Regions from separate parts of the Marinobacter sp. es.048 genome, predicted to be linked through region 2. Evidence: predicted binding sites of a transcription regulator. Region 2 holds the regulator's gene; each other region holds the start of a gene.
What was found. Region 2 encodes FliA, which starts transcription of late flagellar genes. Its sites were predicted from a motif close to CTAAAGTTTNNNNNNNNNNNGCCGNTAA; they were not measured.
Positions count from the first base shown of each region.

Region 1: CFT65_RS14485 (flagellar protein MotY) is a predicted target of FliA. The motif match lies at 6,554-6,581, and genes of this name have one in related genera.
Region 3: flgM (flagellar biosynthesis anti-sigma factor FlgM) is a predicted target of FliA. The motif match lies at 7,733-7,760, and genes of this name have one in related genera.

Region 1 covers NZ_FYFA01000002.1:747,485-757,729, reverse strand. The annotation lists gene CFT65_RS14505 (SDR family oxidoreductase) at 1-1,944, shown strand, start outside; gene CFT65_RS14500 (methyl-accepting chemotaxis protein) at 2,385-4,631, shown strand; gene rnt (ribonuclease T) at 4,707-5,363, opposite strand; gene pyrC (dihydroorotase) at 5,408-6,439, opposite strand; gene CFT65_RS14485 (flagellar protein MotY) at 6,624-7,541, shown strand; gene CFT65_RS14480 (histone deacetylase family protein) at 7,548-8,474, opposite strand; gene CFT65_RS14475 (GNAT family N-acetyltransferase) at 8,684-10,245, shown strand, end outside.
Region 2 covers NZ_FYFA01000001.1:2,002,625-2,012,869, reverse strand. The annotation lists gene CFT65_RS09320 (chemotaxis protein CheW) at 1-763, opposite strand, end outside; gene CFT65_RS09315 (ParA family protein) at 756-1,553, opposite strand; gene motD (flagellar motor protein MotD) at 1,747-2,529, opposite strand; gene CFT65_RS09305 (flagellar motor protein) at 2,548-3,288, opposite strand; gene CFT65_RS09300 (protein-glutamate methylesterase/protein-glutamine glutaminase) at 3,288-4,439, opposite strand; gene CFT65_RS09295 (chemotaxis protein CheA) at 4,495-6,618, opposite strand; gene CFT65_RS09290 (protein phosphatase CheZ) at 6,635-7,420, opposite strand; gene cheY (chemotaxis response regulator CheY) at 7,441-7,824, opposite strand; gene CFT65_RS09280 (RNA polymerase sigma factor FliA) at 7,987-8,730, opposite strand; gene CFT65_RS09275 (MinD/ParA family protein) at 8,762-9,574, opposite strand; gene flhF (flagellar biosynthesis protein FlhF) at 9,643-10,245, opposite strand, start outside.
Region 3 covers NZ_FYFA01000002.1:393,806-404,050, forward strand. The annotation lists tRNA gene CFT65_RS12860 (tRNA-Ser) at 169-259, opposite strand; gene CFT65_RS12865 (isochorismatase family protein) at 465-995, shown strand; gene CFT65_RS12870 (cupin domain-containing protein) at 1,062-1,721, shown strand; gene CFT65_RS12875 (DUF7352 domain-containing protein) at 1,750-2,115, opposite strand; gene CFT65_RS12880 (LysR family transcriptional regulator) at 2,226-3,125, opposite strand; gene CFT65_RS12885 (flavin reductase family protein) at 3,145-3,762, opposite strand; gene CFT65_RS12890 (MFS transporter) at 3,762-4,958, opposite strand; gene CFT65_RS12895 (CheR family methyltransferase) at 4,962-5,789, opposite strand; gene CFT65_RS12900 (chemotaxis protein CheV) at 5,827-6,756, opposite strand; gene flgA (flagellar basal body P-ring formation chaperone FlgA) at 6,945-7,646, shown strand; gene flgM (flagellar biosynthesis anti-sigma factor FlgM) at 7,822-8,148, shown strand; gene CFT65_RS12915 (flagella synthesis protein FlgN) at 8,156-8,626, shown strand; gene CFT65_RS12920 (pilus assembly protein PilB) at 8,660-9,409, opposite strand; gene CFT65_RS12925 (peptidylprolyl isomerase) at 9,628-10,245, shown strand, end outside.

The DNA.
Region 1 (10,245 bases), on a different contig from region 2:
TTCCTCGTGGAGAAGCTTCTGGCACGTGGTGGCACTGTCCACGTACTGGTGCGTGAACAATCCCAGGACAAGCTGGACAAATTGCGTGAGCGCTGGGGCGCGGATGAAACCCAGGTGAAGGCCGTCATAGGCGACCTGACCAGCAAAAATCTGGGTATCGACGCCAAGACAATGAAAGCCCTGAAGGGGAAAATTGACCACTTCTTTCACCTTGCCGCCGTTTACGATATGGGCGCAGATGAAGAAGCCCAGCAGGCTACCAATATCGAGGGCACACGGGCTGCGGTGAATGCTGCAGAGGCGATGGGCGCCAAGCACTTCCATCACGTGTCGTCCATTGCGGCTGCCGGTCTGTTCAAAGGAATTTTCCGCGAGGACATGTTCGAGGAAGCCGAGAAGCTGGACCATCCGTACCTGCGCACCAAGCATGAATCTGAAAAGGTGGTCCGAGAGGAATGCAAGGTCCCCTTCCGCATCTACCGCCCGGGCATGGTGATTGGCCATACCTCTACCGGTGAAATGGACAAGGTGGATGGACCTTACTACTTCTTCAAGATGATTCAGAAAATTCGCCACGCGCTGCCCCAGTGGGTGCCGACCATTGGTGTCGAGGGCGGGCGTCTGAACATTGTGCCGGTGGATTTCGTGGTTAATGCGATGGATCACATCGCCCATCTGGACGGGGAAGACGGCAAGTGTTTCCACCTTGTGGATACCGATCCGTACAAGGTTGGCGAGATTCTGAATATCTTCAGCGAGGCGGGTCACGCACCCAGGATGGGCATGCGGATCGATTCCCGTATGTTCGGCTTTATCCCTCCGTTCATTCGCCAGAGTCTGAAGAACCTGCCGCCGGTGAAGCGCCTGACCTCGGCAATTCTCGACGACATGGGTATTCCGCCCTCAGTGATGTCTTTCATCAATTATCCGACACGGTTCGATGCCCGTGAAACCGAGCGTGTTCTGAAAGGTACCGGTATTGAAGTGCCTCGTTTGCCGGACTACGCCCCGGTGATCTGGGATTACTGGGAGCGCAACCTGGATCCGGACCTGTTCAAGGACCGCACGCTCAAGGGCACGGTTGAAGGTCGTGTCTGTGTGGTGACCGGTGCTACGTCCGGTATTGGTCTTGCAACCGCCCAGAAACTGGCAGACGCCGGCGCTATCCTGGTGATTGGTGCCCGCAAACTCGAGCGCCTCAAAGAAGTGGCCGCGGAGCTGGAGTCCCGGGGCGCAAGCGTGCATGCCTATCCCTGCGATTTTTCCGATATGGATGCCTGCGACGGGTTCGTGAAGACTGTGTTGGATAACCATGGCCAGGTCGACGTGCTGGTCAACAACGCCGGGCGCTCGATTCGCCGCTCACTGGATCTGTCGTTCGACCGCTTCCACGATTTCGAACGCACTATGCAGCTGAACTACTTCGGTTCCGTTCGTCTGATCATGGGGTTTGCGCCCAAGATGCTGGAGAATCGCCGTGGCCATGTGGTGAACATTTCCTCGATCGGTGTGTTGACCAACGCGCCCCGATTCTCAGCTTACGTGGCCTCAAAATCTGCGTTGGATGCTTTCAGCCGCTGTGCCGCTTCGGAATGGTCAGATCGCAATGTGACCTTCACCACGATTAATATGCCACTGGTCAAAACACCAATGATTGCGCCAACCAAGATCTACGACTCGGTGCCAACACTTACCCCGGATGAGGCGGCGACGATGGTAGCCGATGCTATCGTGTATCGGCCGAAGCGTATTGCCACCCGACTGGGTATCTTTGCCCAAGTCCTTCATGCTCTGGCACCGAAGATGGCTGAAATTGTCATGAACACCGGTTACCGGATGTTCCCGGATTCGCCGGCGGCAGCCGGCAGCAGGTCGGGCGAAAAACCGAAGGTCTCCACAGAACAGGTGGCCTTTGCTGCCATCATGCGGGGTATCTACTGGTAACGTGGTAGCCCCTGAGTCGAGTGGGAGGGGGAGTTACTCCCCCGTCCTCTCACAACACCAGACACCGATGCGTCGGACCGATGGTTCCGTATCGCGGCGGTTCGCGGACGGCTCTGAAGCCGGTTCAACGTATCCAGCATGCTTATCAGAGACAGGTGGTCGAACACCCGATGAGGCAAGGCAACCCGGATGTTCATAAACCACCCAATCACTCTCTTGCCAATGCCTAATCGGATCATTTTGCAACCTGGTGGCTCGACGGGTTCTGTGAAATGCGCGCGGTGGCAAAGCCGCAGGCACTCTGAAAAATCCGTTGGCGCAATTCCAATTATATTAATTGGTTAAACGAGATTCGCCTCTTTTATGAATTTTTCTGGGCTAAAGAAAACCTGCCGATAGCCGATGATTAACGAAACAACAATATTAAATGAGGGCCATCGATGACTCTGAAAAAACGTCTTTTGCTGACTTTGCTGCTGGTTGGCCTGCTTCCCGTCATTGCCATCTCTTTTTTTAACGCCGAAATTGTCCGACAGAGCCTGAAGGAACAGGCGTTGCAAGAACTTTCTATTGCGGCTACCAATAAGCAGCGTAGTGTTGAAGATTATCTCAACACTATTACCCAGCAACTGACAGCGATGGCCAGTAATCGCGGGACCCGAACTGCCGCCCAAGGATTTGGTTTGGCGTTTCATAATTATGAAAAATTGGTAAAAACGGAGCAATCGACATTACGAGAAAAGGCCGAGGCTTATTACCAGCGGAATTTTTTGCCGCCCTTGCAGAAAAATGGTGGTGCTAGCGGACGGTCAGCATCGGACTTTGTTGCATCCCTCAGCAAAAACAGCCTGGCTCTGCAGATGGCTTACATCGTGGACAACCCAAATCCTGTGGGGCAGAAAGACAAATTGGTATCGGCTGACGTCCATATCGCGCAATTTTATAACACGCTTCATAAACAGTGGCACACCTCGTTCAAGAAATTTCAGGAGGCTTTCGGCTACTACGATATTTTTCTGATTGATGCCGATACAGGCCACATTATCTATTCTGTATCCAAAGAGGTTGATTTTGCCACCTCCCTTAAAGACGGTCCCTACGCGGATTCTGGCCTGGCGGCGGCTTATCGTCAGGCGCTGTCTGACGAACAGGATACTGCACCGACTTTTGTTGATTTTACGAAGTATGTACCTTCCTACGGCGCTCCTGCGGGCTTTGTAGCAACACCCATAATTTCCGAAAAGGGTGAGCGGTTGGGCGTGCTGGCCTTCCAGTTCCCCATTCACAGCCTGAACAACATCATGATGGAACGAGATGGCATGGGGGAAACCGGGGATTCCTATCTGGTGGGGCCGGATAACCTGATGCGTTCAGACTCCTATCTGGATCCGGAAAACCGCAGCGTGGTGGCTTCCTTTGCCTACCCGGAGAATGGACGCATTAGTTCGCCATCTGTGGATGAGGCGCTGGCGGGAAATTCCGGTGAAGGCGTGGCTACGTCCTACCGGGGCGAGCCAGTGTTTTCCGCCTACAGGCCAGTTACCGTAAGCGGGCTGAACTGGGCGCTGTTGGCGGAGATCGACGAAGACGAGGCCCTGGCGCCGGTGCGTGAAATGTGGACGCTGACGGCGATAGCCATTGCTATTGTGATCTTGGCTGTGGTGGCCGTGGCAGTCTGGACTGCGGCGCGGATCATGAAACCCCTCGGCAAAGACCCGGCCGAATTGCAGGCACTCGCGGAACAGGTGGCTACGGGTAACTTGGTCATTGATTCGTCCAATAGTGACAGGGCCACGGGCGTATACGGCTCCATGCTCAAGATGGTGTCGGACCTGAAAGAAGTGATCTTCAAGGTTGAAGAAGCGTCCCAGCGTCAGGCCACTGCATCTGAACAGTTGTCCGGCACTACCTCGCAGACTCTGGACAGTGTGAATCAGCAGGCAGAGCAGACTGAGCAGGTGGCGTCGGCCATTGAAGAAATGTCCTCCGCCATCAGCGAGGTGTCCCAGAATACCTCGGAATCGGCGGCCGGTGCTCGGCGCACTGATGAAGCGGTCAGCCGCAGCGCCACCGAGGTGGAATCTTCCGCTGCTGACACTCGTGCTATGGCCAGGGAGTTGGAGGAAGCAGAGGCCGGCATAGCGGACTTGCGAAAGAATATGGAATCCATCACCAGGGTTCTGGATTCGATAAAGTCCATCGCCGACCAGACTAACTTGCTGGCTCTGAATGCCGCCATTGAAGCGGCCCGGGCCGGTGAACAGGGCCGGGGCTTCGCGGTGGTTGCGGATGAGGTGCGCAGCCTGGCCCAGAATAGCCAGAAGGCGACCGAGGAGATAAGTAGTTCCATCGAAACTCTGGTCAATTCGTCGGAGCGTGCTTCAAAGGTGGTTACCCGCTGCAGCGCCCAGGCCAGAGGTATTTCCGAGCGGGCAGGAGCCGTTGTATTGCAGCTCCGCGAGGCAGTGGACGAGGTCACCCGGATGTCCGGTATGGCCGAGCAGATTGCTACGGCATCCGAAGAGCAATCAGCCACGGCCGAAGAAGTAACGCGCAACGTATCTACAATTACTGAAAAGTCCTTTGAGACCAAACAGGCCATGGCCCAGATATCCAAAGCCAGTGGTGACTTGGCGGAATTGTCTCATCAGCTCAAAGATTCCCTGTCCCGGTTTAAAGTCAGCTGAGTACGAGGCGTGACTTTCACACTTATGCCTGGCGCACAACTAAAAAACCCGCTGCGGCGGGTTTTTTTATGGCGGTTACTCGGTCTCTGCGGGGATCACCGGAGGCGGAAAGCCGCCCAGCTCTTTCCAGCGATTCACAATGCCGCAGAACAGATCCGCGGTTTTTTCCGCGTCATAGGCTGCGGAGTGTGCTTCCTTGTTGCTGAATGGAATGCCTGCGAGCTTACAGGCCTGGGCCAGAACGGTATGGCCATAGGCCAGGCCTGCCAGAGTCGCGGTGTCGAAGGTCGAGAAAGGATGGAACGGGTTGCGCCGGATGTCGGCCCGCAGCGCCGCTGCAAAGATAAAATTGTGGTCGAAGGTGGCGTTATGGCCCACCAGAACGGCCCGCTTGCAGTCGTGGTTTTTCACCGCTTTACGGATGGGGCTGAAAATTTCGCTGAGTCCTTCCCGCTCGGGTACCGCCTCTCGCTCCGGATTCCACGGGTCGATGCCGGTGAAATCAAGGGCGGATTGCTCCAGATTGGCGCCTTCGAAAGGATCAATCTGCTGTACGTGGGTTTCTGCTCGTCGCACCCAGCCGTCGCCGTCCATGGTCAGTATTACCGCCGCCACTTCCAGCAGGGCATCCCGCTCGGGGTTGAATCCTGCGGTTTCCACGTCGACTACAACAGGCAGAAACCCGCGGAAGCGGCGGGACATGGGATGCGGTGGTTTGTTTTCGTCAGTCACTCAAGCTCCGGTCTTGGCCGTGTGTGAGAAGGAATAAGTCAGGTTTACGCCAGCTTCCAGTGAACGGTTTCACCAGCTTTGAGAGGTACGATGGTTCCGTCAGACAGAGGCAGCTCTGCCGGCATGGTCCAGGGTTCGCGAACCAGTGTGATGGTATCTGTATTCCGCGGCAGACCATAGAAATCAGCGCCGTTGAAACTCGCGAAGGCTTCGAGTTTGTCCAGAATGCCAAGCTCTTCGAAAATGTCTGCATACAGGCCGATGGCGCCATAGGCAGAGTAGCATCCGGCACAACCACAGGCGGCTTCTTTGCGATCCTTGGCATGGGGGGCTGAGTCCGTGCCCAGGAAAAAGCGACTGTCGCCGCTGGCTACCGCTTCCCTCAGCGCCTGTTGATGGCGATTGCGTTTGAGAATTGGCAGACAGTAAAGGTGCGGGCGAATGCCGCCGACCAGCATATGGTTGCGGTTATACATCAGGTGCTGGGGGGTCAGTGTTGCACCCAGATTGCCTCCAGTGTGTTGCCGGACAAACTCTGCGGAATCAGCCGTGGTGATATGTTCCAGCACAACCTTGAGATTCGGGAAGGCCTCGAGGGTAGGGGCCAGAACCCGCTCAAGAAATACCTTTTCACGGTCAAAAATGTCAATGTCGGTATCGGTGACTTCGCCGTGAACCAGCAGCAGCATGCCGCAGTCAGCCATGGCCTCCAGAACCGGGTAAATATTGCGGATATCCTTAACACCGGAGTCGGAATTGGTCGTTGCACCTGCCGGGTAAAGCTTGGCGGCCACAACGCCGGCGGCTTTGGCCTCGCGGATGGTTTCCGGTGTCATGCTCTCGGTCAGGTACAAAGTCATCAACGGCTCGAACACGCTGCCGCCGGCAGCCGCGAGAACCCGCTCCCGGTAGGTTGTGGCATCAGTGGCGGTTGTCACCGGTGGTACCAGGTTGGGCATGATGATGGCGCGACCGAAGCAGGCTGCCGTGGCCGGTACCACGTCGGTCAGAATGTCGCCGTCCCGGACGTGCAGGTGCCAGTCGTCGGGGCGGGTGAGGGTAAGCTTTTCTGTCATGGCAGTTGTCCGCAATACCTTTGGCGAGGCGAGCTTTGGGCCCGGTTATCAGGGGGCCGGAAAAATTTGGCGAATTATACCAGAAGGCGGCGGCGATTGTTTTCGGGTTGGTGACTAAAGAACCTCGGGCTCAGGCCGTTAAACAGTTTGACTCTGCTAACTCCGGACACTGATGGCTAGCTCTATGGGATTTCGCCCTGGACAACTTCTGAATACTGTACTGGCTTCCACTCTACCCGTGTTGCTTCTGCCAGCAACTGCGCAGGCTGCCAGCTATGGCGCTGGAATCGAGAACAGCCAGTGGTATCTCGCCGAGTCGGTATTCGAATGCCGGCTGGTGCACGAGGTTCCCGGTTACGGTCGGGCGGTGTTCAATCATCGCGCGGGTGAAAGTCTCAGTTTTTTCCTGGAGTCAGATTCTGCACTGATGCGACCGGGGCGGGGCAGTCTTGTGGTGGAGGCTCCGGCCTGGCGTCCGGGAGTGACGCCGAAGCCCCTGGGTACGGTCAACGTGTCTGATGATCGCCGTCAGGTCTCGCTGGATACTCGTCGGGCGTTTGTTGTTGCCCACGGTCTGCTGGATGGGATGCGCCCGACAGTAACCAGGGAATCCTGGTTTGATGGTCGCCCGGTTCGGGTTCAGGTTTCCAACATCAACTTTGCCGGCGAGTACCAGCGTTACCAGCGCTGTACATCCAATCTTTTGCCTGTGAACTTTGATCAGATCCAGCGCTCGAGGGTTCCTTTTGCCAGCGGCAGCACGCAACTGTCCGATGCCGACAGGCAACTACTGGATAACATCGTGGGTTATGTGAACGCCGATTCCACGGTTGAGAGGATTTTCGTGGATGGCCACAGTGACAGCATTGGAAGCCGGATCGACAACCGTGCGCTTTCCGAAGATCGCGCCAATGTGGTGGCCGACTACCTCAAGGCGAGCGGTATTGATGAAAACATGATTACCGTTCGGGCCCACGGCGACCAGTACCCGGTATCCAACCGGCCCGCAGATAACCGCCGCACCAATATCCGCCTGCAACGGGCCGGTGACCGCCCGGAATTGCAGCAGGCCAATGGCTATGGCGGTGAACCCAGGGGCTGATCGGCTTCAGTAAACCGAGTCCAGTACTTCCAGGTGGGCATTGACACTTTCCGCCAGGGCCCGCAGGTGGTACCCGCCTTCCAGGGTGGAAATGATCCGGTCATTGCTGTGCTCACTGGCGACACTCACAATCATTTCCGTCAGCCAGCGATAATCTTCCGTATCCAGATTCAGTTCCGCCATCGGATCCAGCCGGTGGGCATCAAAACCCGCCGAAATCAGGATCAACTGCGGTTTGAATTCATTCAGGCGTTTCAGCCATCCCGCCTCCACCTGCTTCCGGTACTCTTCAGACGAACAGTTTGCCTCAATCGGAATATTCACGATGTTGTCGGCCTGCCGGTGCACGTGGGAGTGCGGGTAGAAGGGGTGCTGGAAGCTTGAACACATCAGGATACGGTCGTCGCCACCGACGATGTCTACGGTGCCATTGCCCTGGTGCACGTCGAAATCGATGATCGCGACCCGCTCCAAATGATGAAAGGTGAGGGCGCGCATGGCGGCGAGGGCAACGTTGTTGTAAAAACAGAATCCCATGGATTTCGACCGCTCGGCATGATGCCCAGGCGGCCGGGCACAAACAAACGCGTTGGTAACCTGGCTGCTCATAACCATATCCACGGCCTGGACATTGGCACCTGCTGCCAGACGGGCGGCTCGAAGGGTGTCGGGCATCATGGCCGTGTCCGGATCGGTAAACACGCGGCCGCGGGTCGGTTGCATCAGGTCCAGTTGATGGAGATATTTCTCCGGATGCACCATCAGAAGCTGATCACGGGTGATTTCTTCCGGTCGGACCCAGTCCAGCTTCTGGTCCAGGCCAGTATCAGCAAGGTAGCTGATGATGGCCGCCAGCCGCTCAGGGCTTTCCGGATGTTCCGGCCCCATGTTGTGTTTCATGAAGTCATCGTGGGAAAAGAATGCCGTGGTCATACGTCTCGGACTGCCTTCGATATGCTTATATTTTCTTCAAGCTTATCAGGGAAAACTGCACGATGCCGTGTTTCTTTGGTCTTATAAGGGCGATAGTCATTTCACATCGGGGTATCAAGGCCTAAGATAACAGTTACACTCATAAGTAACCTGTTTTATTGCATTTATTTCCCCAACGGTCTGCCGGCCGCATACAAAGGAGAGTCAGCTTGAGCACCCGGTATCTGGAGAGCCTGTTTAATCCCGCATCCATTGCGGTGATCGGTGCGTCGGAGCGGGCAGACAACCTTGGCGGTATGGTGTTGCGGAACCTGATGGGGGGCGGCTATCCGGGCCGGTTACTGGTGGTCAACCAGAACGATTACGACAACGTGCACGGGGTTCCCTGCGTCAAGAAAGTTTCGAAAATGGACTTTTCCCCGGATCTGGCAATCATCTGTACGCCTCCGGATACTGTGGCCAAGACCATCAAGCGGCTGGGGGAGGCCGGGGTGCGCACCGTGATTGTGATGACCGGTGGCATGTCACGTACTCACAGCAAAACCGGGCAACCACTGATGTATGCAGTACGGGAAGCCGCCCGTGAAACCGGTATCCGGGTACTTGGCCCCAACACCATTGGTCTGATGGTTCCGGCCCGCAGTCTGAACGCCACCTACGCCCACATGGGCGCGATCCCGGGCAGGGTTGCTTTCGTCGGCCAGTCCGGCACCATTGCCAGCTCGGTCATAGACTGGGCATTCGCCCGTGGTGTAGGGTTTTCCTACTTCCTGACCCTGGGCGATGGTATGGACATCGATCACGACGACCTGATCGACTACCTGGCGCAGGATACCCAGACCCGCGCGATTCTGCTGCACATCGAGAACATTCCCAATGCCCGGCGTTTCATGTCGGCGGTTCGGGTGGCTTCCCGGACCAAGCCGGTGATTGCGGTCAAATCCGGCCGAGTGCCGGAATCCGAATGGTTTCCTCATGACTTGCCTGATGGTTTGACCCGTAGCGATCCGATTTATGACGCCATGCTTCAGCGGGCAGGTGTGCTCCGTGTGGACGGTCTCGGCCAGATGTTCGATGCGCTCGAGACGTTAACCCGAATGCGTCCCTTGCGCCGCGAGACGCTGGCGATCATGGCCAACGGGGTTGGCCCGGGAGTGTTGGCCGTGGACCGGCTGGCGGATTTGGGCGGTGAACTCGCGGAGCTGTCGAATTCCAGTGTCGGGGCCCTGGCCGAGCTGCTGCCACCTTACTGGACCCGTAAGAACCCGATTGACCTCAACTACGACGCCTCGCCGGAATTGTATGGTAAGGCCATCAAGATCCTGGCCAAGGATCCGGAAGTGGCAAACGTTCTGGTGATGTATGCGCCGAGTCTGACTGAGGATAGCCTCCAGATTGCAGATGCGGTGGTGCAGGCCTCCAAGGGAACCCGCCTGAACGTTTTCACCTGCTGGCTCGGCCAGAGTACGGTTATGGATGCCCGGGAAGAGTTCTACCGGGCCGGGCTACCATCGTTCTTCAATCCCGAAAAAGCTGTCATGGCATTCATGCAGCACGTGCGTCACCAGAGGGTTCAGCGGCTGCTGACGGAAACGCCCGAATCCTTTACCGATCACTTTGCTGACCGGACCCATACCCGTCACGTGGTCAGCAGGACGTTGCGCTCAGGTCGGTATCATCTATCGAACAGGGAAGCCCGGGATCTGGTGCGGGATTATGGCATCAGCACCATCGACACCATGTATTGCGATGACGTGGAAGAGGTTCTGGA
Region 2 (10,245 bases):
TGGTACGCACATCGATCAGCGCGCACATATGATCAATCACCGTGCCAGCCAGCCAGGGCCGTTTGCTGCGGGCGGTCCGCCAGCGCACTTCGTCGGGCCGTAGGGTGAAAGACTGGGCCACGTCATCACAGGCCAGCCCCCAGTCGCTGTTATCCAGCCGGATCACAAACCGGTAGTTGTCACGAACACCGGACGGCACCCGCCCTGCCATGATCCATTCGGCGGTGTCCACCACACGAAGGTTGTGGTCCCGGTCGGGCCGGATTCCCATATACCAGCGTGGACTTCCCGGGATGGGCCGGATCTCTTCCTCAATACGATGAATGGCACCGAGAAGAATCAGCGGCACCGCAAGCTGCAGCCCTGCAACCGTGAATATGAGGCATTCGAAAGGCTGCTCTGACCATTCCGGACGAGAAGGTGGCGCAGCCGGCTCCGGCTCAGGCTCAGGCCGGACCTCCACTTTTTGCTTCGATACAGGCTCTTCCGGAGCCTGGCGCTCCACGGGCCGCACTGGTTCTGCAGACTTGCCCTGGGCCGGTCTGGGCGGTTCGGGACTTGCCGCCGGTTTTTCGACAGTTGGCACCGGAGCCGGTTTCGTTCGGGTTGCCACAGGGGCTTCCTGGGTTGCCGGCTTCACCGGTTCAGGCGTTGCGGTTTCCTCCCGGAGCGCAGTGTCCGTGGCCGTGTGCAGCAATTCATCAAGGTAACTGGCAATCGCGTTTTCCGGATCCGCCAGCCTTGTCAATTTATCGTCAGCCATGCTGACGCTCCTTCACCCCACCCACCCGGGACATGAGATCGTCCAACAGATGGTTGTAGGCCCGGACACCGTGGGTTTCCGCATCCAGAGCGGAGGGAATAATACCGCCCTGACTGGCATCCCGGAACTTGGTGTCCACCGGAATGGCAAACTGCCACAAGGATTCACGGTAGGTCTTACGCAGGAGGTTAAGGCTTTTAACCGATGCCTGGGTACGCCGGTCGTACAGGGTTGGCACAATGGTGTAGGACAGCTCGTTTTTCTGGGAGCGCATGATCATCTTCAGGGTGTGGAGCATTCGCTCCAGGCCTTTGATGGCCAGAAATTCGGTTTGCACGGGAATAATCAGATGCTGCGCCGCGGCGAGGGCGTTGACCATCAGAACCCCAAGGGAGGGGGTATTGTCCAGCAGGACATAATCGAAATCGTCCCAGAGCTGGGTCAGGGCCCGGGAGATGATCAGCCCCATACCCTCGACGCCGATCATCCTTCGCTCAAGGGTGGCCAAGGCCGCACTGGCCGGTAGCAGGGACAGACCCTTGCAACTGGTTTTGGTAATCAACTGGGCCGGAAGCCCATCGGGCACCTTGCCCTGATGCTGGAACAAATCGAAAACGCTGTGGGCAATGGTGTCCGGATCGTACCCGAACCAGCTGGTAAGCGAGCCGTGGGGATCCAGATCCACAACGAGAACACGCTTGCCGCGTTCGGCAAGCAAGCCGCCCAGGGCGACCACACTCGTGGTTTTACCGACACCACCTTTTTGATTGGCTACTGCCCAGATTCGCACGCTTTGATTCTCCAGAGAATACATCGGTGTGGCTGGCAATTAACCTTTGCCACAGTCCCGTTTATCGGCCATTCCCCGGGCAACTTGAACCAGTCCTCGGAAAATCCGGCAAGCTGTTGCCGGCGCCTTTTTGTTAACGGGAGTAATACAGGAACCATGCCAATGGCTCTATACGCATCTGCCAACAATCCGTTCAACGCATGGCACCGCGGATACTGGCGTCACGGGAAATCAGCAACACCACTCGCCGGTTTTTGCGCCGCCCCTCTTCCGTGTCATTCCGGGCAACCGGCTGATACTGACCATAGCCAACGGCTGCGAGACGTTCCGGTTCGATGCCCTCCATCACCAGCATCCGAACCATCGACGCCGCCCGGGCGGCAGACAATTCCCAGTTGGAGGGATAGCGAGAAGTACTGATCGGCTGGTTATCGGTAAAGCCTTCAACTTTGACCGCGTTGTCCCGATTCTTCAGGACGATAGCTATTTTCTCGACAACGTCAAACGCGTCGTAATGGGGCTCGGCGTCACCGCTGCCAAACAACAGACTGTTGGGCAAATTCAACTCCAGCCACTGGTCGCTGGTCTCCAGTGAAACCACCCCCTGGTTGATCAACTCATCGAATTCCATCGACAGCTGGTCAGCCATGGCTCGAAGTGCTTCCGTTCGGGCCTGGGCATCTATCTCCGGATTACGTGGAGCTTCAGTCACTGCCGGCGGAATAACGTTCTCTGCAGGCGCGTTCAATGACCTTTGGGGCTGGTCGCCAATCTCGATTGGCTGAAAAGACCTCTGTGGCGCGTTAAACACACCGGTCAGGGTTTCCGACAGGACTTTGTACTTGCCTTCGTTGACGGACGACACCGAGTACATCACCACGAAAAAGGCGAACAGCAGCGTGATGAAATCCGCATAGGAAATCAGCCACCGCTCCTTGTTGTGCAGATCATCCTGGGGTTGCCTACGGCGCCGCATAAGTTGGCCTGCGCATGCTTACTGCAGGAAGCCCCGCAGCCGCAATTCGATGGATTTCGGGTTTTCACCCTCGGCGATGGCAATAATGCCGTCGATCATCATGTCCTCGTATCGGGTACGTTCCCGCACGATGCCACGCATCTTGTTGGCGACCGGGAAGAACAACAGATTGGCGAGAGCCACACCGTAAATGGTGGCCACAAAGGCGGTTGCGATCCCGCTGCCCAGAGACTGTGGATCCTCCAGGTTGGTCATCACCTGTATCAGCCCCATCACAGCCCCGATGATGCCGATGGTCGGCGAGTAACCGCCCATGGCCTCGAACACTTTGGCAGACTCCAGATCACGCTGCTCACGGGATTCCAGGTCCACTTCCATGATGCCCCGAATGGTCTCGGTTTCGGCACCATCCACTAACAACTGCAATCCCTTGCGGGCAAAAGGTTCCGGTTCTCTTTCGGCAAGGCCCTCAAGGCCGAGCAAGCCCTGCTTCCTGGCTTTGACACTCCAGTCGATGACCTTGCCAATTCCGTCTTCCAGGTTAATGAACGGCGGGACGAATACCCAGCGCACCTGGGTAAAGGCCCGTTTGAGCATCGGCCACGAGGTCTGCAGAATAGTTGCGGCCAGGGTACCACCAATAACAATAATGGCTGCCGGCCCGTTGAACAGGGAGCTAACGGCCCCGCCTTCAAGCAGATTGCCGCCGAGTATGGCGGCAAAAGCCAGTACGACCCCGAGCAGACTCAGGATATCCATCAGCAGACACCTTCAACCAGGCGTGGCCCGATCTCGTCCAGCGATAGCACATCATCTGTCAGCCCTGCCTTGGCGACCGCCATGGGCATGCCGTAGATAACCGACGACTTTTCATCCTGCGACCAGACGTCGGACCCGCTCTGTTTCATCATCCGGCAACCTTCTTTGCCGTCCGAGCCCATGCCGGTGAGAATGACACCCAGCGTCTTGCCCGGAAAACTCCTGGCCAGTGAACCGAAGGTTACGTCCACACAGGGCTTGTAATTGAGTCGCTCGTCTCCGGGCAGGATACGGATCCTGGCCTGCCCACCCCGATTCTCAACCATCATCTGTTTACCGCCGGGTGCCAGCAAAGCAAGCCCGGCCCGCAACATATCGCCATCCTCGGCCTGCCGGACTTCAATCCGGCAGAGCTTGTTCAGACGTTCGGCGAAGGCCGGCGTAAAGCTGGCCGGCATATGCTGCACCAGCACGATAGGTGCCGGAAACGTTGCCGGCAACGTTGTCAATACCCGCTGCAGGGCAACAGGTCCGCCGGTTGAGGTGCCAATACCAACTACCGCGTAATGCTTGGCCCCGCCCCGGCGGGAGTGACGCCTTGGTGCCTCGGGCCCGACCGGAGCCGCAGGGCTCTGTGTGTCTGGGCGCTGGCGCGGCGTGATGTCCGGACGGGGACGGGCCGGCGTGCCTGGCGCCCGGGAAGCTGGCGCCGACGGTTCGGGACGGGCCGGAGCCGCAGGCCGGTTTCCGGGCCGACTGCGTGCCACGTCAAGAATTCGATCGATGAGGATTTTCTGGAGCTGGCTGTTATCCCGGGCAATTTCTTCGAAATTCTTTGGCAGGAAATCGACGGCGCCGGCTTCGAGCGCGTCGAGGGTTACCCGAGCGCCTTCATAAGTGAGCGAAGAGAACATGAGCACCGGTGTGGGGTGCTTGCGCATGATTTCGCGCACAGCGGAGATGCCATCCATCACCGGCATTTCGTAATCCATGGTGATCACGTCGGGACACAGCTTTTCGGCCAGTTCCACGCCTTCCCGACCGTTGGTAGCAGCCCCAACCACCTTGATCTGGCCAGAGCTGGTCAGGATTTCCGTCAGCCGTTTGCGAAAAAACCCTGAATCGTCAACGACCAGGACAGAAACTGTCATCCACTTCTCCTACCCAATCCATAGTTCTCTGGCAATGTCACCTGCCGGATGCGGCTCAGCCGTAATGTTGCAGCAGGCTGGGAACATCAATAATCAGCGCAATCCTGCCGTCGCCGGTAATGGTGGCGCCCGCCATCCCCGGCGTGCCCTGGAGCGCCCGCCCGAGGGGCTTGATCACCACCTCTTCCTGCCCGACCAACTGGTCGACAACAAAGCCCACCTGTTTGGTACCCATGGCCACGATGACAACATGGGCGTTTTCGGGCACCTCCGGGGAAGCACCGCCACGAACCAGCCATCGCTTGATATGAAACAGCGGGAATACCTTTTCCCGAACCACAATGCACTCACGTCCATCGACAATGTTGGTTTTGGTCAGGTCCAGATGGAAGATTTCGACCACGTTGACCAGCGGCAGCGCAAAGGACTGGTCCCCCAGCATGATCATCAGGGTCGGCATGATGGCCAGCGTTAGCGGAACCTTGATAACAATCCGGGAACCCTTGCCCAGTTCCGATTCGATGCTTAACTGACCATTGAGCTGGCCAATCTTGGTTTTCACCACATCCATGCCGACACCACGACCGGAGACATCGGAAATCTGCTCCTTGGTGGAAAATCCGGCGGCAAAAATCAGGTTGAAACACTCAGAATTAGTCAGCCGATCGGCAGCATCCTGTTCGTAGATACCCTTCTCGACTGCCTTTCGGCGCAACACTTCCGGATCCATACCGGCGCCGTCATCCTCGATGAACAGGAGAATATGATCCCCCTCCTGCTCGGCAGACAGGGTGACGGTACCCTGGCGGGGCTTACCGGCTTTCTCGCGCACCTCCGGGGCTTCGATGCCATGATCGACCGAATTCCGAACCAGGTGAACCAGCGGATCAGACAGTGCTTCGACCAGGTTCTTGTCAAGGTCGGTGTCTTCACCATGCATCACCAGGTTGACCTCTTTCTTGAGATTCCTGGCCAGATCACGAACCACCCGGGGGAACCGGCCAAACACCTTCTTGATCGGCTGCATGCGGGTCTGCATCACTGCAGACTGGAGATCGGTGGTGACCACATCGAGGTTGGACACCGCCTTGTGCATATGTTCGTCCTCGCTTTCGGCACCCAGACGCTGCAAGCGGTTACGCACCAGCACCAGCTCCCCCACCATATTCATGATGTCGTCAAGGCGCTTGGTGTCGACACGAACCGTCGTTTCCGCAGCAGGAGCTTGCTCGCGCGCGGGCATGGCCGGTGCAGCAGCGCCTTTGGCTTCCGGCTTCCCTGCTGGCTTGGGGGCCGGCTTCGGCGCCTCTGCTTTTGGCTTTGCCGGCTCTTTCGGAGCTGCAGGCTGTTCAGGAGCTGAGGGCTGTCCCGGCGCTGAGGGCTCTCCCCCCGCTGTCGGGCTTCCGCCTTTGCCGTGAAGATCGTCCAGCAGTTTCTCGAATTCGTCGTCGGTAATCAGGTCATCGCCGCCCTCGGCCTTGGCGGCCGGCTTTTCTTCTTTGCTGACAGCCTCTTCCTCGCCCGCTGGTGCACCGGCAAACTGCCCTTTTCCGTGCAGCTGGTCCAGCAGCGCCTCGAATTCGTCGTCGGTAATTTCGTCGTCTCCGGAACTTTCCTTCTCGCCCTCGGCCGATCCGGCACCTGAAACCGATGAAGTATCTCCGGATTTCTCGTCCTGCAATGCATCCAGAAGCTGCTCGAATTCGTCGTCGGTGATGTCACCACCGTCTTCTGCCGATTCGCTCTCTTCGTGCTCAGCTTGGGGCGCAGCAGCCGGTACCCCCTCGCCCTCCGGCTGGGCCAGGGCATCCAGACGGACAATCAGTTCCTCCGGGGCCGGTGTCAGCTCCTCGTGATTACGGACCTGCTCAAACATCGCATTGACGTTGTCCAGGGCTTCGAGAACCACGTCCATCAGTTCTGAATCCACCTTGCGCTTGTGATTGCGCAGGGTGTCAAAAACGTTTTCGGCGGAATGGCAGCAATTCACCAGCGCTTCAAGCTGAAGAAAGCCCGCGCCGCCTTTCACGGTGTGAAAGCCACGGAAGATGGCGTTAAGCAGATCACTGTCGTCAGGATGTTGCTCAAGATCTACCAACTGCTCTGACAGCTTTTCGAGGATCTCGCCGGCTTCTACCAGGAAGTCCTGCAAAATCTCTTCATCAGCATCAAACGCCATGCGTTACCCTCTTTATTCAGAAACCGAGACTGGACAACAGATCGTCTACGTCATCCTGTCCCGAGACTACATCTTCACGCTCATCGGCCTTGATCTGGGGCCCGACGCCCTTCTCTGCAGACTCTTCCTTCTCTTCAATCTGGTGCACCGTGCCCGTGAGCTGGTCCACATGACTGGCCATCACCACCAGGCTGAGCATCTGCTCCTCTACCTCTTTCACCAGCGCGGTTACTTTCTGGATAACCTGGCCCGTCAGGTCCTGGAAATCCTGAGCCAGCAGGATTTCCGAGAGGTTGCTGTACATGGTGTCGGCGTCCGTAGCCATGCTGACGAAAAAGCGATCAATCCGCCCGTAAAGCTCGCGGAACTCGGCCGGCTGCATTTCCCGGCGACGCAGACGCTGCCACTCATCACGCAAGGCGGCTGCTTCGTCTCTCAGGGCATTGGCCACAGGCATGGTTTCCTCAACCAGATCCATGGTCCGGTTGGCCGCTTCACCGGTCATCTGCACGACGTACTCGAGGCGATCAGAGGCATCTGTCATCTTCGACAGTGCTTCCTGCTGTTCGGCGTTACGGGGGTCAATCTGGAAGTTCCGGATCGCTTCGTGCAAGCTCCGGGTCAATCGCCCTACCTCACGGTACAGACTCTGATCCCTGACCTCGCTGAGTTCATTGATCAGGGTCATGGCTTTGGCATAATCCCCCGCATCAACACTCTCTGCCAGTTCTGCTGCCTGCCGCTGAAGCTTTTCCGTTACCTCCGGTTCAAGGCCCCGATGGTTCTTTTTGCTATCGCTCATGAGAGCCATCCGACCTCTGGTTACTGGATTCTTTCAAAGATTTTCTCAATCTTTTCCTTGAGCACCGCGGCAGTGAACGGTTTGACCACATAGCCGTTCACGCCCGCCTGGGCAGCAGCAACGATCTGGTCGCGCTTCGCCTCAGCCGTTACCATCAATACCGGCAGGGTTTTCAGATTTTCGTCAGCCCGAACGGCCTTGAGCAGATCGAAACCGGACATGCCTGGCATGTTCCAGTCGGTCACCAGAAAATCGTATTTGCCGCTTTTAAGCATTGGCAGCGCCGTATTGCCGTCGTCAGCTTCATCGGTGTTGGTGAAGCCAAGATCACGCAGCAGATTCTTGATGATCCGTCGCATTGTGGAGAAGTCGTCCACAATGAGGATTTTCATGTTTTTGTCCAATGGGACCTCCAGTTAGTGACACCCGGAATTCGTTTGACCTTCGCGTTCAAAGTCTAGCAGGCCGCTGTTTTAACCGCTTATTGTCAGACCTTTGCTTCGGTTGTAAAGCATCGGTTACCAAAAACTACAGACTGCCTCTGCGCGGACACAGACTGAACGCAATCAGCTGTCCGATTCGTGGCGCCAATCCGACAGCCGTCCCCGAAGGCGCAGGGCAGCCTGACTGTGAATCTGGCTTACCCGGCTCTCGCTGACGCCGAGCACGGCGCCAATCTCCTTCAGGTTCAGTTCTTCCTGGTAATACAGGCTCAGCACCAGCTTTTCCCGCTCCGGCAGGTCTTCAATGGCCTCAGCGAGGCTGCGCCGGAAGGCATCGGAGGACAACCCCTCCAGGGGATTATCCTGCGTCTCTGTCTGTTCTATCGGCAGCTCTCCGGATTCATTGAGCTCATCGAGGCTAAAAAGTCGGCCGCTGTTCGAATCGGAAAGGTAGGAGTGATACTCGGCCAGCCCCATACCCAGCTCTTCAGCCACTTCCAGGTCCTGGGCTTCACGACCAAGACGGTCTTCAACGGCCTTGATGGCCAGGGAAATACGGCGGGCGTTGCGATGCACGGAACGGGGAACCCAGTCGCCCTTGCGGATTTCATCCACCATGGCGCCGCGAATCCGGATACCGGCATAGGTCTCGAAGGTGGCACCTTTGGCGGAGCTGTAACGCTGGGCGGCCTCAAGCAAGCCGATCATGCCGGCCTGCATCAGGTCTTCAAGCTGAACGGAGGCGGGCAGGCGGGCCATCAGGTGAAGGGCAATTTTCTTGACCAGCGGGGCATGCTGCTCAACGAGCTGAGACGGTTTCTGCGCACCCGACTGGTTATAGATTCCGAGGTTTTTCGCCAATGCCATGTATCCGGTTTCTTGTTTGACTGGATCCGATTCAGACTTCGACGAGCCGCTCCACAAAAAATTCCAGGTGCCCGCGGGGAGAGGACGGCAGCGGCCAGCTATCAACCTTGTCGGCCAGCGCCTTGATCGCCAGGGATGCTTTCGCCCTTGGATAGGCGTCCAGTACCGCGCGCTGTCGCTGAACCGCTTTCTTCACAGCCTCATCGTAGGGGACTATTCCAACATATTGTAGTGCCACATCAAGGAAGCGCTCGGTGACCCGGGTCAGTTTTTCGAACAGATGCCGGCCTTCCTGTTCATTTCGTACCTGGTTGGCAAGAATACGGAACCGATTGGTGCCGTACTCGCGGTTCATGAGTTTGATCAGGGCGTAACAGTCGGTAATGGACGTGGGCTCGTCACACACCACCAGCAACAGCTCCTGGGAGGCCCTCAGAAAACTGACCACTGATTCGGAAATCCCGGCGGCGGTATCAACGATCAAGACATCGATCTGATCACCCAGTTCGCTGAACGCATTAATCAGCCCTGCATGCTCCATGGGGCTGAGCTGGGTCATTCTTTGGGTACCGGAAGAGGCGGGGACAATCTTGATGCCGCCGGGACCATTCACCAGAACGTCCTTTAGATCACAATCGCCCGCCAGAACATCCTGGAGGTTGCGATTGGCAGTGATGCCCAGCAAGACGTCGATATTGGCGAGCCCCAGATCGGCGTCGAGCAGCACCACTCTCCGGCCTTTCTGCGCCAGGGCAATTCCGAGGTTCACCGACACGTTACTCTTGCCGACACCACCCTTTCCGCCGGAAACTGCAATCACCTGTACCGGATGTGCTCTGCTCATACTGTTTTTGGTCTCTCGCCACGTTTCGCCGGCTTTTTCTCCGACGCCTGCTGTCAATCTGTCCGGTCTCAGGCGTGCTCTTTCAGGCCCTCTGCGACCGCTTGCTGTTGCTGGAGTGTTTTCAGCCGATCCACGGCCAACCGCACCAGCGGAACGGCTTCTGCGTGGTGCAGGTCTTCAGGAATCTTCTGGCCGTCTGTGTAATAGGCTACCGGCAGACCGGTTTCCATCACAAACCCGAGAGACTCGCCCAGCGTCAGGGCCTCGTCGATTTTGGTCATTACACAGCCCGCAAGATTTGCCATCTTATAGCAATGCCAGACGGATTTCATGATGCGAGGCTGACTGGTTGCCGAGACGACCAGATGGGTTTTGATATTGTGATGGCTGCGAGCCAGTTCGGCCAGTTGTTCCTGATAGCCTTTGTCAGCGCTGGTCAGCCCGGCAGTATCGATCAGCACCAGATGACGGTCTGAAAGCTCGTCGAGAATATCATCCAGACTGTGGCTCTCATCCACCACCCGAACCGGCACATTCAGGATACGACCGAACACGAACAGCTGCTCATGCGCGGCCACCCGATATCGGTCGGTGGTAACCAGGGCCACCGAGTCGGAGCCATGCTTGAGCACGTAGCGAGCCGCCAGCTTGCCAATGGTGGTGGTCTTGCC
Region 3 (10,245 bases), on a different contig from region 2:
GGAGAGGGAGGGATTATTCGGGCCTTCGGCCCTCACCCCTTCGGGGCCGTCGTCGCTTTGCTCCGACGTTCCTCAGCCTGCTTCGCAGGCTTCGGTCGAACCCGCGAGGGTTCTTTCTACCCTTCCAATCGGCCAATAAAAAACCCCAGCAATGCTGGGGTTTCGTATTGGCGGAGAGGGAGGGATTCGAACCCTCGAAACGCTATTAACGTTTACACACTTTCCAGGCGTGCGCCTTCAGCCACTCGGCCACCTCTCCAATAAACTGTTTCAAATCAGCAACGTCGTCGCTCATTTGAGGGCGCAAACTTTAATGGTTTTACGGCCGCTTGGCAACTCCCCCGGGGAAAATCGTCAAAAAAATTCGGGCGATACCGGTTTTCTCTTTAACGGTTGGGCAGATTCAGGGCTATCGTTAGTACAAGGCTGAGTATAATGATCGGTTTTGCGGGGAGAAAATAACAATGCTGATGAAAGCCGAACAATCGACTTTGCTGCTCATCGATGTTCAGGAAAAGCTGATGCCGGCCATAAGCCACGGCGAAGACGTGATAGACAGTTGCATCGTTCTCGCCACCATTGCCGGGCTTATGGAGGTTCCTGTGCTGGGTACCGAACAGTTGCCGGACAAGCTTGGGCACAACGTGGAGGCGGTTCGAGAGCTGTGTAACCAGACTCTCGCCAAGCATCATTTTGATGCCTGCCCGGATGGCCTCGTTGACCAGTTGCCCGAGGGCCGACAGCACATTGTGATAGGGGGATGCGAGACCCATGTCTGTATGATGCAGACGGCACTGAGCCTGGTTGATGCCGGCTACAAGGTCTGGGTGGTGGCGGATGCCACCGGGTCCCGTAACGAATTTGATCGCGATGTAGCGCTGGATCGCTTGAGCGAAAGCGGCGCCCGGATCGTAACGCTTGAGATGGTGGCGTTCGAGTGGATGCGCCACTGCAAGCATCCGCAGTTCCGGAACATCCAGGCCCTGATTAAATAGAGGCATCCGCTGGGCTGGTGCCCGCGTAATTAGACACTCCAATCACAGCTGGTTTTGAGGTTCGCAATGCTCAACATGGACTTTTCCAAGAAGGTCATCATCCGCACCGAAGAGCAGGAGTGGGTTACCAGCCCTGCCGGCGGGGTTCTGAGGAAGCCCCTTGCCCGTGAGGAAGCGGAGCGTGGTCATGCTACCAGTGTGGTCCGGTACGAGCCTGGCGCGTCCTTCAATCGACATGAGCATCCCCTGGGCGAGGAGATCCTGGTTCTGGACGGGGTATTTTCCGACGAGACCGGCGACTACCCGGCCGGCACCTACTTGCGTAATCCGCCAGGCAGCGGGCACGCTCCGTACAGCAAGGAGGGCTGCACCTTGTTGGTCAAGCTCCATCAGTTCGATGAGCGTGATAAGGCAACGGTATGCATCGACACAAAGCATACGGCTTGGCTACCAGGTATTGGCGGTCTTGAGGTGATGCCATTGCATGAGTTCGAGCACGAACATGTGGCCCTGGTGAAATGGCCGGCCAACGAAGTTTTTCAGCCTCATCGGCACTTCGGAGGTGAGGAAATTTTCGTGCTGTCCGGAGAATTCTGCGACGAGCATGGCCGCTACCCCGCCGGCACCTGGATTCGCAGCCCGCATTTGAGTCAGCATCATCCATTCGTGGATCAGGAAACAATCATCTGGGTAAAAACCGGTCATCTACCGATCGAGGCGAAATAAAAAAGGGCCCCGAAGGGCCCTGAAGTGGCTAAGAGATCGCTGTGGGTTGCCAGTTCTGCCTGCTGAACGCGTCATTGCTTGCGCCTTCTGATACCGGGCTGAAGAGTGCTTCTTCGTCCGCGGGGACCGCAAACACGTGGTACGCCTCAGGGCCAAATGGATCCAGCGCAGTATCGAGATGCTCGAAGCTGTCGGGCACGGGTTCTCCCGAGAAAGTGACTCGAAACTGGCGCTCAAGGGTCGGTGTGGTGACGCTCAGGGGCTGCTCTACCCAAAGGTAAACAGCTTTGTGGGGCACGATGTATTCGCTGCGCACCACCCTGTAACCCTCTTTGAGCGTGAGCGTGGTCGGCTCTTTGCCCGGTTCCAGACGGAATTTGTGGATGGTTTTCATAGCTGCTGCTCCTCTTTGGGTTGCTGCCTTTCACAACGCCATAATGGACAGGAACAGAGTTCGATAAAATAAGCTTTTGTCATCTTTTACCATCGATAAATTCGATGCTTTCAGACTTGCTCGTTGACTGCATGAGCTTCAACAATGACACGAACGCCCTCATGGGCGGTTTTTCGGCCCCGGGTGATGGCAAACAGTTCATCCATCACCTCGTCGATTGAGGCTATCTGTTCAACCTCATACTGACGACAGACCTCCTCGCGGATTGATGTCGGCGCAGCAAAAACGCCATAGCCCTGGCTACCGAACACTTTAATGAGAGCGCTGTCGTCCACCCGGGCAACGAGCTTCATGCGAACCCCGTTCAGGGAAAACCAGTTCATCAGTCGCTCGAAATACGGCGCATCGGTGGCATTGGCCAATAGTGGCTGACCATTAAGGGATTCCGGAAAACCCTTCTTAAGTTTTCTCGCCAGCTCCGGTGCAGCAAACAGGCTCATGCTGGAACCGGCCAGCGGGTGTACCGTCAGGTTGCCATCCTCTTGCAGCTTCGGCATGCGGTCTGTCAGCACCAGGTCCAGCTCTTTGCGTTTCAGGCTCAGCACCAGATCTTCGGTGCGGCCCGTCTGGCATTCGAGCTGAACTGAGCGCTCGCCAGCCATGGCGGGCTGCAGCAGGTAGTAGGCAATCAATTTGTGAATGGATGCAGATACGCCGGCCCGCAGCGTCAGAGGGCGCTCGGACGGATCAAGCCGCAGGGTTTCAGCAAGCTCGCCAGTCAGGGCGAAAATATCATCAGCGTAGCCAAGGATCAGCCGCCCAAGGTCCGTAAGGATCAGCTTGCGCCTTTCCCGCGAAAAAAGACGACCACCCACAGAGGCTTCAAACGTGGCTAATTGGCCACTAAGGGTCTGCGGCGCCAGCTCCAGCACCTCGCTGGCCCGAGCGATTGAGCCCTCCCGGCTGATCACCCAGAAATAGTACAGGTGGCGAAGATTCAGCTGTTCCATTGCTTTACCCTACCCCGGCTCAGGATGGCCGTGGAACCTTGAGAACCTCACCGAAGGTGACGTATTCGCTTCCACCCAGACGGCCAATCGGATCAATTGCGGCGCCATTGAAGGTCAGGCGATTCTTGTCATCGTAGCGGGCCGCCTCATCCGATACCCAGACCCGGGTGACTTTCCCGAATACCAGTGATTGGGGCCCAGCACCAATTTCCTTGATATCGTAGAGTTCACAGGCAAAAGCGACATGACAGTCCTTGAGCCGAGGCAGATTCGAACCTTCGAAATCCACAAGTTCCAGATCAAGATTTTTCAGTTCAGATTCGCCATGGGGCAAGGTTCGTGAAGATTCAGTGACCGCCGCGGCGAGATCCCGATGAGCGATATGAACGACGAAATGCTTTCTCGCTTCAATGTTAACCCGGGTGTCCTTCGAAACGCCCTCCGCCGGCTTTTTACCAACGGAAATCATCAGCAAAGGGGGATTGCTGGTGATGGGCGTAAAAAACGAGAATGGCGCCAGATTGAAGTCCCCTTCGGGGTTTTCACTCAACACCCAGGCGACCGGCCTCGGAATCACCGTCTGAGTCAGGATGTGGTAGGCGTCCTTCGGATCCATTCCGTCGAAATCTATGAGCATTACTCTCTCCCGTTAACTGCAGCTTCGGGCGTTCGTTCCCGCAACAGCCACAACGTCATCAACAACCCGTGAAGTATCAGGAAGGGTACGGCAACCATGACCAGGCCGCCCCAGCCCAGCCAGCTCAAAATGGCGCCGGCTGACAGTGCCGCGGTCGCCTGGGAACCGAAGACCATGATGTCGTTCAGGCCTTGCACACGGAAACGTTCCGCATCCCGGTAGCCCCGGGGCAACAGCGTTGTGCCGCCAACGAAGAGGAAATTCCAGCCGACACCGAGCAACAACAAGGCGGAAAGATAGTGGTGGAAACTCACGCCACTGGCCGCCAGCGCAATACAGCCCAGATACGCCAGTAACCCTGCCGCCATCATTAAAGGTATGCCAACAACACGAGTCAGCCAGCCGCTGATTAGCGAAGGTAGATACATGGCCATGATGTGGAGCTGGATCACGCGCTTGGCATCGTCCAGGTCATGCCCAGCCACCCCGGTCATACTCAGCGGCGTCGCCGTCATAATGAAGCTCATCACCGCATAGCCAATGGCGGCAGCACTGATTGCGGTCCAAACCAATGGGTTCACGAGAATTTCCCGCAGGGGACGTCCTCCGCCCGGACGTGATTCCTGAACCCGCTCAGCGCCTGCCCGGTAGCCAGCACCAAGAATCAACAGCGCGGCGCCCTGCACAACCGCCAGCGCAACCCAGCTGATCAGAAACGGATACTGCTCATCGGCGCCGCTGCCCAAGCCCGCAACTTCCGGCCCGAGCCAGGCAGCCACCAGACCACCCAGCAGTACACGAGCGGCGGCCGAGCCGGCCATACCCGGTGCCACGGATTCCATCGCAGCAAATCGGTACTGGTGAACAACGGCAAGGCCGGTCCCACCGACGACTGCCGCCAGACACAACAATGAGAACAGACCGGACCAGGATGCCAACGCACCCAACAGACCCGCCACAATACCCATGATCGCGCCGAGCAGCATTACACGCTTGCGTCCGATGCGTTCCATCAACCAGGTTGCTGGCTTTATCGCCAGCACAGTACCGACCACCACCAGACCCACGGGAAGCGTTGCGTATTCAGGCGCCGGAGCGAGCATTCGGCCCTGGATGCTGCCGATAAAAACAATAAAAGGCGCTGTGCACATGGCCAGCGCCTGAGCGGCAACCAGGACCCAGACATTGAGGGGCATGGGTTACTTTTTCCTGTAGATGATTCCGGGATGGCACTGCACCATCTCGTAGAGATGGGGCAAGCCGTTGAGCGACTCCGAGGCTCCCAGAACCAGGTATCCGCCCGGGTTCAGGGTAGCGTGCATCCGGGTAAGAATGTCTTTTTTCAGGTCCGCCGAAAAATAGATCAGGACGTTCCGGCACATCACAATATCGAACTTGCCCAGCATATAACGCTCAAGCAGGTTCAACTCCTTGAACTCCACCATGCTCTTGATCTGGGGTTTGATCTGCCAGCCACCGTTCTGGGACGGCGTGAAAAACTGCTTCTGGCGCTCTGGCGAGAGCCCCCGCCCAATGGCAAGCATCTCGTACTCGCCCTTGCGAGCCACATCAAGAACGCTTTTGGAGATATCCGTCGCGGTGATCTTTACATCCCGGAGCTTCCCGGGCCTCGCCCGACGAAACTCCTCAACGATCATGGCAATCGAGTAAGGCTCCTGACCGGTTGAGCAGGCCGCAGACCAGATACGCAAAGGCTGCGTTGAGTTGCGCTCTGCGAATTCGGGAAGCAGCTTCTCCTGGAGAATCCTGAAAGGGTGATTGTCACGGAACCACAGGGTTTCATTGGTTGTCATCGCATCGATGACCGTCTCTTTAAGACCTCCCCGCCCGGGGCGTTTGAGTCGGTCAAGGAGTTCACCCAGCGTATTCAGGTTGTTCTCTTCGAGAATCCTGCGCAACCGGCTCTTTACCAGGTACTGTTTGTTTTCGCCCAGTAAAATCCCACAGGCATCCTGCAGGAACGATTTGAAGGCTTCATACTCCTGTGGCGTTATTTCCGCTTTCATTGGGTCTCTGTTCTGAGTGAATCTTTGAGCGGTTCCATCAACCCTGGTCGATGATTTCCATTACTCGCTCTGCCAGCTCGTCCGGACTGAACTTTGCCATAAAGTCGTCGGCTCCGACCTTCTTCACCATGGCCTGGTTGAACACACCACTGAGTGAGGTGTGCAGCATAACAAACATATCCGAAAGCGCCGGGTCATCTTTCACCTTGGTGACGAGGGTGTAGCCATCCATTTCCGGCATCTCGACATCCGAGATGATCAAAGAGAAGTGATCTTTGGCCCGGGAGCCATCCGCAGTTATTTCCTGTAAATATTCAAATGCCTGCTTACCGTCGTTTTTCAGAACCACTTCCATGCCAATTGCGGTGAGACACCGCTGTATCTGGCGCCGGGCCACGGACGAATCATCCACCACCAACACCGGCAGATGCCCGGGCACCCGCTCCGCGCTCTTGCTCAGAACGGCTTCGGTTACGTCCTCCCCAAGCGGAGAAACTTCTGAAAGAATCTTCTCTACGTCAATGATTTCAATAAGCTTATCATCTATTTTTGTGACAGCGGTAAGATAGACATCCTTGCCGGCCCCTTTGGGTGGAGGCAGGATTTCTTCCCAGTTCATATTCATGATCCGTTCGACGCCGCTCACCAGAAAACCCTGCGTTTTGCGATTGTATTCAGTGATGATGACGAAACTGGTGGAGAGCTCTTCCTGGGGGATACCGGGCAGACCAATCGCCATGCTCAGATCAATAATGGGGATGGTCTCACCCCGGCTATGAGCGACGCCTCGAACAACCGGTTGGCTGTTGGGCAGGGAGAACAGCTTCGGACATTGCAGAACCTCTTTCACCTTGAACACGTTGATCCCGTAGATCTGACGGCCCCTGAGACGGAAAAGGAGCAACTCGAGACGGTTCTTTCCGACCATCTGAGTGCGCTGGTTAACACTGTCCAAAACCCCTGCCATTTCGATTCTCCTGGCTTGCCGGAATTACAACGGCATATATCTTGCTGATCGCTGAATAATAGCCTGATCGACGGAAACCCGTCATATCAGCGGTGGATTAGCCAATTTAACGGCCACTTTTCTCGAATCATTAGCCTGATTCGGGCTTTTCTGCCCTGTTGTTGACAGCATAGGACAAACTGATACGTATGCGCATCACCAATTTCGCTCTACTACTGCTAATGTCTGGCCTGAGCGGCCCGCTCCTGGCTGAGACGACCGCTGAACAGATTCGGAAAGCGACCCTGGAATTTCTCGAGAACTTCGCGGCCGAACAGGCCGTGGAAGGCTATACCGTCTCCTTCGAACCCGGCTCGATCGACAACCGCCTTGCCCTTGCCGAATGCGAAAAGCCTTTGAGTGTCGAATTCAGCGGTGACCCCTGGAAAAGCACCAGCCCATCTATACTCGTAGCCTGCGAAGGAGCTCGCCCATGGCGGATGTTCGTCACGGCTTCGGTCTCTATCCATGGACCGGCCCTGGTGGCGGCTCGGCCGCTCACGCGGGGAGAACGGATAACAGAAGGCCTACTGACAAAACAGTCGGTTGAAATCAACGCGTCCAGGCGGGGCGTTATTACAGACTCGCAACAAGCCATTGGCATGGAGGTGCGACGGGCAGTCAACGCGGGCTCGCGGGTTACGCCGGACATGCTTTCGGCCCCGAATGCGGTCGAACGGGGCGATCATGTTATCATTACCGCCAAAACAGGCGGATTTTCAGTACGTTCCCGGGGCAAAGCCCTGGCAAGCGCCAGCGTTGGCGAGCAGGTTCTGGTAGAGAATCTGCGATCGTCCCGCACAATAAAGGCCAGCGTTGTTGCGCCCGGCCACGTCGAAATTCCGATGTAGGTCGGGCTCGGCAGAGGCTTGCCGGAGCGGCAAACCTCTGCCGCAAACCCGGCAGTAAAAATAGACAAAAAAACGACTGAAAATTACTAAAGGTTTTCGCGGCGCCGCCGTTAAGAAGACATAAACTCGAGTAAGCGCCGCATTCTCGTGGCGCGACAGGCAAGCAGGTACAGATATGTCAGTTGACTTAAATGGAATTGGCCCCGGCCAGGTCAACACCCAGAGAACCACGGCCGACAAGAGCTCCGGCACTCAGAATACCCAGCCGGCAACCAACGAACAGGCGAAAACCCAGGCCCAGGGCGCCCGGGGTGAGAACGTCAGCCTGAGCAATCAGGCCAAGAATCTAAAGCAGCTTGAACAAAAGCTGGGCGATTATCCGGAAATGGATGACGACCGCATTGAACAAATCCGCTCCGCCCTAGAGAACGGCACTTACAAGATTGACGCCGAAAAACTGGCCCAGAAAATGCTTGAGATGGATGAAAGCATTTTTGGGTGAGTAAACCATGGCCGCAATTGATGATCTGAAGACTCTTCTTTCTCAGGATATCAGTCAGCTGGAAACACTGGCTGATATTCTCGAAAGGGAAAAGACCTGCCTTGCAAATTCCGACCTGCGCCAGCTGGAAGCTCTGACAAAAGAAAAGAACGATCTGCTGAGTGCTGTTCGGGAACGCGCTAAACAGAAAATCCGGACACTGGTCCAGATGGGATACCGCCCTGAGAGCGGTGAACCTTCACGTTTTATCCGCAGCGCCGGCTTTTCTGATCTTCTCCAACTCTGGAAGGAAGCCGACCAGAAGCTTCGAGCTTGCCAGACGCTGAACCAGACCAACGGTCGGGTGATCAGCCATCTCCAGAAACGCCTGTCGAAACTTACCGACATCTTCCGGGGCGCCACCGGCCAGCAAAAGCTTTACGGCGCCCAGGGACAGCAAACCACGGTATCAAGCAGCACGGTACTTGCCAGCGCCTGATGAGGGCCCTGGCAAACCGGCCTGTCTGGAGATTCACCGGGTATAAATGGTCATCTGTGAGTCCGGATGAAAACGGATGTCGTGGATACTCACGTTACCCATTGAGGCACCCTGGCTCCCGGTGACCCGGATGTTGTCCATCCTGATTTCCTCGATTCGCTCCGGGAACACCAGCATCAAAGCCCCATCCTCCCTGACCCGGTAACGAGGCTCCCCATAACGGTAGTGCACTCCAGAAATAGTCAGATCTGAATCCAGAAAATTCAGAACCGGTACGAAGATGTTGGCGGCAAGCTTCAGGCCCTCGATCACATCCGCCGATCCTTCGCCTCCCTGCTCGCCGCTACTCCCTGGATTCTCAGCCATACTGCTGACAACGCCGATACGCTGCAGCAGGGTGGGGTCTCCCTGCCCGGAAATTGTCGCCAGCTCAGTTTCACTCAGCGGGGCAAGATTCCCCCTTTCATAGAGCTCGCCCGCTTCGAGCGCCGATTGTGACGCTTCAGCCGAATTGCTCGCCGCAAAGGTAACCATGGGCTGGAAGGGCAACGTCACCATCGTGACGAGGGCCGCCGCGTTACGGTAACGGGATTGATGCTTGAGAACCCGGTAGAGTTCCTTTTCGCTGATCCAGCCGGCCTGGATGAACACCTCACCCAGGCGCTGCCCGGTTTCACGCTGAAGTCTCAGCCCCTCTGCCACCTGCCCTTTGGACACATAGCCACGATTGATAAGCAGTCGCCCAAGGCGTGATTTCTCTTCAAATCCCTGACGGATTCTCACCCAGTGTCTCCTTTTGAATAGTGAAAACCGTACTACCCGGCCCGGCCAATGTGGTCCATAACTCCCGATACCCGGAAGGTTAGCCGATCACAACACAATGTACGTGGACACAGTCCCCGTTTTACTGTCACCTTCTGGTAAGATCTGGCACCTGAAAACAGAATTCGCGGATTTGTCGCAGGAAACACTCCTGCTAGTAACACGGAGAACGGCTGCAAATGACAAACATGGTAAAACCCCTGAAAACTGTGACTCCCGCACTGCTTACGGCCCTCGCCTTACTGATGCCAACCACCACGGTGCTGGCCCAGAACAATGACCAGTCCGCCAGTGAACCTCTGCCGATGGTTCGTATGGTGACCAGCGAGGGCGCTATTGAACTTCAGCTACGTCCGGATGTCGCCCCGGATACGGTCGCCAATTTCCTGCAATATGCCAGGGATGGTTTTTTCGACGGCACCATTTTCCACCGCGTTATTCCCGGATTCATGATCCAGGGCGGTGGCTTTACCGAAGATCTCTCCCGCAAATCGACTCGGGCGCCCGTCCGCAATGAGGCGACAAAAACACTGCCGAACCTCCGTGGAACCATTGCCATGGCTCGGACCAGCGCGCCGGATTCGGCAACGTCCCAGTTCTTTATCAATCTTTCGGACAACGGGTTCCTGAACGCCGGAGTTCGCGGCCCGGGTTATGCGGTTTTTGGCAAGGTGACCCAGGGCATGGGCGTTGTCGATGCGATTGCCCGCAAACAGACCACCCGCAAACAGGGTATGGCCGACGTGCCGGTTGAGCCTGTGACCATTGAAACCGTGACTGTGGTTGAATCCGAAGGC